Gloeobacter violaceus PCC 7421: one gene and its partner. The protein of the gene in region 2 binds, or shares a complex with, the protein of the main gene of each other region. Links are inferred from orthologs where the notes say so. Each region holds a gene or a part of one and is shown on either strand. Other genes may lie near its edges. The genes, in order: pheT and pheS.

Evidence for each region.
Region 1: the proteins of pheS (region 2) and pheT are in contact, whole or in part, in a crystal structure (PDB 6P24), measured with the Escherichia coli proteins. The link is inferred for Gloeobacter violaceus PCC 7421 from one-to-one orthologs.

Annotation. Positions count from the first base shown.
Region 1 is NC_005125.1:3,120,860-3,124,206, reverse strand. Bases 1-3,032 are described here. They hold pheT (phenylalanine--tRNA ligase subunit beta), read left to right. Parts: upstream 1-353; coding sequence 354-2,711; downstream 2,712-3,032. Other genes in these bases: GLL_RS15100 (RNA recognition motif domain-containing protein), read right to left, coding at 2,824-3,032; rsmH (16S rRNA (cytosine(1402)-N(4))-methyltransferase RsmH), read right to left, coding at 1-186. Also shown: more of GLL_RS15100, read right to left, coding at 3,033-3,347.
Region 2 is NC_005125.1:3,330,368-3,333,486, reverse strand. Bases 260-3,063 are described here. They hold pheS (phenylalanine--tRNA ligase subunit alpha), read right to left. Parts: upstream 2,268-3,063; coding sequence 1,251-2,267; downstream 260-1,250. Other genes in these bases: GLL_RS16125 (IPT/TIG domain-containing protein), read left to right, coding at 2,632-3,063; GLL_RS22860 (hypothetical protein), read left to right, coding at 2,438-2,593; fbp (class 1 fructose-bisphosphatase), read right to left, coding at 260-1,247. Outside these bases: GLL_RS16140 (Uma2 family endonuclease), read left to right, coding at 1-175; more of fbp, read right to left, coding at 201-259; more of GLL_RS16125, read left to right, coding at 3,064-3,119.

The DNA of each region.
Region 1 (3,347 bases), 210 kb from region 2 along the record:
CTCGCTGTGCCCACCCAGGCCGACGGTGGCGTCAAGGTAGAGTCCGCCGGGGTGCACCTGCAGACCGACAATAGTTTCTTCCAACAGGACCGATCGATGGAGAGTGTTCACTGCGGAGTGGGCGCGACCTGGATAACCTTGAGTCAGCCTAAAAAATCGCGGAGTTCCTGTCAAGTCTTGTCGCATATTTTCGGGAGTCGATGTGTTCGAAACCGATCGCGGCAATTTTTGACAATTGAGGCAAGCATTTGGAAATCTCAAACTGAAGCTTGAAGGCCGCCCCGCAGGTGCATAGTCGGGTGCCCCGGCAAACTGATAGCATCGAAACGCTCCATTCAACCGGCCTGCATCCCATGCGCGTCTCCTTCAACTGGCTTCAAGAGTACGTCGAATTTGATTTCACGCCGTCCGAACTGGCCGAGAAGCTGACCATGGCGGGCTTCGAAGTTGAACATGTCGAAGATCGGCGCACCTGGGCGGCCGGGGTGGTGGTGGGCCGGGTGCTCGAGTGCGCGCCCCATCCCCAGGCCGACCGGCTGCACGTCTGCCGGGTCGATATCGGCACGGGCCGATTGCTCAACATCGTCTGCGGCGCTCCCAACGCCCGCGCCGGCATCTACGCGCCGGTGGCCCCGGTCGGCACGTATCTACCGATCAAAGACTTGAAACTGCGCGCCGCGAGCATCCGGGGTATGCCGAGCGAAGGCATGCTCTGCTCACTCGAAGAGTTGGGCCTCGAAAAAGCCTCCGAGGGCATTCATATCTTTCCCGAGGCGTCGCTGCCCCTTGGCCTCGACGTGGGACCGCTGCTCGGCCTCGACGACGCGATTCTCGAAGTGGCCTCGACCGCCAACCGCGCCGACGCCCTCAGCATGGTGGGGATCGCCCGCGAGGTGGCGGCCCTGACCGGCGGCATCTTGCGCCTGCCCCTGGTCGATGCGCCCCTGGTGCCCAGGGGCGATCTGGCCGCCCGGATCGCCGAGCCGGAAGCCTGCCCGGTCTATACCGCCACCTTATTAGAGGAAGTCGCCGTCGGTCCTGCTCCCGACTGGCTGCGCGAGCGCCTCGAAAAAGCCGGCATGCGCCCCATCAACAATGTCGTCGATGTCACCAACTACGTGCTGCTCGAATGGGGCCAGCCGCTGCACGCCTTCGATGCCGACCGGCTCGCCGCCGGTACCCTGGGGGTGCGCTTCGCCCACAAAGGCGAGCAGCTGGTCACCCTGGATGGAACCGAGCGGCCCTTGACACCCGCAAATCTGCTCATCACCGCCGGCGAGCGGCCGGTTGCCCTCGCCGGGGTGATGGGGGGCGAGGCCACCGAGGTGGGCGGACAGACCCGGCGCATCGTGCTGGAGGCGGCCATCTTCGACCCGCCCGCGATTCGCCGCTCCGCCCGCGTCTTTGCGCTGCGCACCGAGGCTTCGGCGCGCTACGAACGTGGTGTGGACGCCTCCGCCCTCGAACACGCCCTCGGCCGCGCTCTGCAACTATTGGCCGATTGCGCAGGGGCGCGCGCCGTCGTCCAGGCAACCGACGATTACCGCCGTCGCGAGAACCGCGTGGTGTCCCTGCGGCCCGAGCGCCTCGCCCAGATCCTGGGCGAAGACATCCCGGATGCGGAGATTGCCCGGGTGCTCAAGAACCTCGGCTTCGACGTACAGACGGGGCCGCAGGAATTCGCCGTCACCGTACCGGGTCATCGATTGCGCGATATCGAGCGCGAAATCGATCTCATCGAAGAAGTGGCGCGCGTCGTCGGTTACGACCGCTTCGCGCCCACCCTGCCGCCCCCCGCCGACGGCGGCTATCTGCCTTTTGAGGACTTTATCGAGCGGCGGGTGCGCTCGCTCTGTCAGGGAGCGGGGCTCACCGAGGTGGTGACTTACTCGCTCGCCCCGGACCGCGACCAGCAGCCGGTGGTGCTCAGCAATCCGCTGAGCGCCGAACTCAACAGCCTGCGCACCAATTTGATCGACGGCTTGCTTGAGATCCTGCGCTTCAACCGCTCCCAGGGAAACATGCCCTTTCACGCCTTCGAAGTGGGGGTCGTCTTTTTGCGCTCCGACGAGGGCATCTTCGAGTCGGGCCGGCTTGGGGCGGTGATGTGCGGCGAGCCTGCGGTGGGCGACTGGCAAAAACTCACCCCCCCCTTCGATTGGTTCGCAGCCAAAGGCGTGCTTGCGGCGATTTTGCAGCCGTGGCAGATCGAAGTCGAATACCAGGCCGACCGCCGGGACGAGCGGCTGCACCCGGGGCGAACGGCTTCGCTGTGGGTATCGGGCGAGCGGCTCGGCACCCTCGGCCAGCTTCACCCCCGTCTGGCTTCCCGACTGGATCTACCCGAGCAGACGTTTGTATTCGAGATCGATCTCGATTTTTTGATCGACCTGGTGCGCGAGCGGCCGGTCGAATTTCGTTCCTTCTCCCCCTTTCCTCCGGCGGCGCGGGACTTGTCGTTCTATGCCCGCGAGGCGCTCACCGTCTTCGAATTCGAGCGGCTCATCCGCGAGCAGGGCGAACCGCTGCTCGAATCGGTCGCGCTGCTCGATGAATTCAAGGGCCAGGGGGTGCCGGAGGGCTGCCGCTCCCTCGCCTTTCGGATGGTTTACCGCAGCGACCACACGCTCACCGAAGAGGAGATCACCGCCGTCCACCAGCGCGTCCGGCAGGCTCTGGCCGAGCGCTACTCGGTCGATCTGCGCAGCTGATGGAACGCGACTATTTTGCCCTCCTTGAAACAATCGAGCAAAAGCGAGCGGTCCAGGGCTGAAGAGATTCAGTCCTGGACCGCTCGATTGCCGTGTTCCTGGTCTGGAGCGCCTAGGCCTTGGTGGTCAATTGGCGGCGAATGTCGCGCAGGGCGTCGGCCCAGCGCGGGTCGGGCTGGTTGGCCTCGTCGGAGGAGACGGTGGTGGCCGCTGGCCGATCGCGGCGGCTGTCGCCCTGGCGGCGGCCGCCGTCGCCCTGACGGTCGCGCTGGCTTTTGTCGACTTTGCGGATCGGCGGGCGGCCGGTGCTAATCGGACCGGCGGCGCGGGCCGGGACGGGGCGGGGAGCAGCGGCGCTCTCCACCTGCGGTTCGGTCGCTTCGCTGCCGGCGGCCACGGCGGGGGCGGGGGCGGCGGCTTCGCCGTCACCTTCGTCGCTGCGGTCGCTCTTGGCCTTGGGCTGGGCCTTCTCGACGCGCAGGGCGACATCTTTGAAGCTGACGCCGTTGAATTGCTCGATGAAGCTGTCGGCGGCTTCGGGGGTGGACACGGTCAGAAAACCAAAGCCCCGGCACTTGCCGGTCTTGCGGTCGGTAATCACTTTGAGGGAGACCACTTCGCCGGCGGGGGCGAAAA
Region 2 (3,119 bases):
GCCCACCGGCCAGGAAAGGGCACAAGGGGCGGAACGGCGCGCCGAACAGGCCGAAGTCGAAGCCCGGCAAGAGCGCACCGCCAGGGAGCAAGCCGAACTGCGCACGGCCATTCTGGAGGAGCGCCTGCGCCGGATGGGTTTGGATCCGAACGCGCTGCCGGACGAACTGGTATGAGCGAAGTATCTTTGCAGAGTAGAGGTTACGAACCGGCAACCACGGTTTGTTTTTCGCCCCGAGCGAAGGCCACCGCCAGATCCACTTCGTAGGGACTGCCGATGACGAGTGGCACCCGCTGGTGGAGTGTCTTGGGCTCGATATCGAGGATACGCTCGGTGCCGGTGCTCGCCTTGCCCCCCGCCTGCTCGGCGATGAGCGCGAGGGGCTGGGCTTCGTAGAGCAGCCGCAGCTTGCCCTTGGGCTTGGCGACGGTGCCCGGGTAGAGAAAGATGCCCCCGGTGAGCAGCGTGCGGTGCACATCGGCGGCCAGCGAGCCGATGTAGCGGGCGGAGTAGGCTTTTTCGCCCCGGCTTTTGGCCTGCTTGAGGTAGTCGATAAAGGCGCGCGTGCCCGGCTGCCATTCGGCCGAGTAGGCGTCGTTGATGCTGTAGTAATCGCCGCGCTCGGGGATGCGGATATTCGGGTGGGAGAGGACGAATTCCCCCAGACCGGCGTCGAGGGTAAAACCGTGCACCCCCTGGCTGCTGGTGTAGACGAACATCGTGTTGGGGCCGTAGAGCACGTAGCCCGCCGCCACCTGCCCGGTGCCTTTTTGCAGCAGGCTGCTTGTCTCGTCGGTGGCGCGCGGGTTGCGCCGCTGCACCGAGAAAATCGAGGCCACCGAGACGTTCACATCGATGTTGCTGGAGCCGTCCACCGGATCGATGACCAGAGCGTAGGAACCGATCGGGCACTGGTTGGAGAGCGGCAGGGGGTCTTCGAGTTCTTCGGAGACCAGCAGGCAGACCAGATTTGTGTTCTGGAAGACGCGAATAAACGTCTCGTTGGCGTACTGGTCGAGGTGACGGACCGCTTCGCCCTGGACGTTCGTCTCGCCGGTAAAGCCCAGCACGTTTTCGACCAGGCCCGCCTGGGCGAGCTGACGCGAAATCAGTTTGGCCGCCAGGCTGATCTGCACCATCAGGCCGCTAAATTCGCCGGTGGCGTCGGGATTGAGCGCCTGCTGGGAAAGGATGTGCTGGTAGAGGGTGATGCCCTTGGTGAGCGGGGTGAGGGGCGTGGTGTCCATCGGTTAAAACTGCCGCAAGAAGCGCAGGTCGTTGGTATAGAACAGGCGAATGTCGTTGATGTCGTACAGCAGCATGGCGATGCGCTCGATGCCCATGCCCGCCGCAAAGCCCTGGACCTTCTCGGGGTTGTAGCCCACCGCCTGAAAGACGTTCGGGTCCACCATGCCGCAGCCCGCGATCTCCAGCCAGCCGGTGTGGGAGCAGGTGCGGCAACCCTTGCCGTCGCAGAAGCGGCACTGCACGTCCACCTCCGCCGAAGGTTCGGTGAACGGAAAGAAACTCGGCCGAAAGCGCACCGGCCGGTCGCCGAACATTTCCTGGGTAAAGAAGGTGAGGGTGCCCTTGAGGTCTCCGAAGGTGATCTCCTCGTCCACCGCCAGCAGCTCCAGCTGGTGGAAGACCGGCGAGTGGCGGTTGGTCACCTGATCGCGGCGGTAGACGCGGCCGGGCACGCAGATGCGCACGGGCGGGTCGTTCTCTTCCATGTAGCGAATTTGCACCGAGGAAGTCTGGGTGCGCAGGACCAGCCCGTCGCTCAGGTAAAACGTGTCCTGCATGTCGCGGGCGGGGTGATCGGCAGGGGTGTTGAGGGCCTCGAAGTTGTAGTACTCGGTCTCGATCTGCGGTCCGGAGGCGACGGTGAACCCGAGACCCACGAACACATCGACGATCCGGTCGGTGGTGGCGGTGAGCGGATGCAGGCGGCCGGGGGGCACGAAGCGGCCGGGCATCGTCACATCGAGGGCCTCGGCGACGAGACGCAGCTCGATAAGCTGGTCTTGCAGGTGGGTCTGCTGGGCAGCGAGCGCCTCCTCGACCCGGGCTTTCACCTGGTTGACCAGGGCGCCCACGACCGGCCGCTCCTCGGCGGGTAGCCTGGCCATGCCGCCCAGAAGCGCCGAAAGCTTGCCTTTTTTGCCCAAAAAGTCGACGCGGATGCGCTCCAGGATGGTCAGATCCGCCGCTTCGCGGATCGCTTTGAGGGCTTCGAGCTGGAGCGCGTCGAGTTGCTGCTGCATAGGAGTATCGAAGTACCTGAACAATCTTATCGCGCACCGTGACCCCTTGCCCTCGGTGCTAGGATGGGAAAGCATCGTAACAAGTCAAAGGTCCGGGAGTGGTGGGCAACGCCCTGCAGGCTCGGACAATAGCCTGTAGAAGCGTTTATCACGCTGGAGGTCAACAACGAATGGCGAAGCGCCGCAACCAGAAGAAAGAAAAAGCCCTACGCAACCGGGCCAACGCACGCAAATATCGCAAAAAACAGGTCACCGGCCGCTACGGGCGGCGTTCCGCCGGTCCCGGCGGCTTCGAGGACAACGACACCGGCGCCCAGGCCCCCTAGGTTCTTTCTACGGCACCTTTTTTCTGGCGGTGCTCCCCATGCAGCGACGATTCAAAAGCACGATAGTCGCGATGCTGGCGGGGGCCGCCCTGATTTTTTGGCCATGTCGCACCGTCGATGCCCAGGGGGTTCCTGTCCTCATCGACACGGCGCTTCCCAGCGGCAATCTGGAGCAGGAGTACCGCTACACCCTGCGGGTGGTGGGCGGCACGGCTCCCTATACCTGGTCGGTAATTGGCGGGTCACTGCCCAACGGCCTGACCCTCGACAGCAATAGCGGTCAGCTCGTGGGCACCCCCAACACCACCAATATCAACAACACTTTTACCGTTCAAACCACCGACAGTGCCGGGCTCACCGCCACGCGCACCTTCACCTTCGCCGTGGCGGGCCGCGGTTACCGGCTCGAACCGGCCGTGGGCAATCTGACGGTGTTGCAGGGGCGCACCGCCAGTCTGCCGCTGCAGGTGGTGGGCGAAGCGCCGCAGGTCACTTCCCCCATCGGTTTCAACTTGCTCACCGCCCC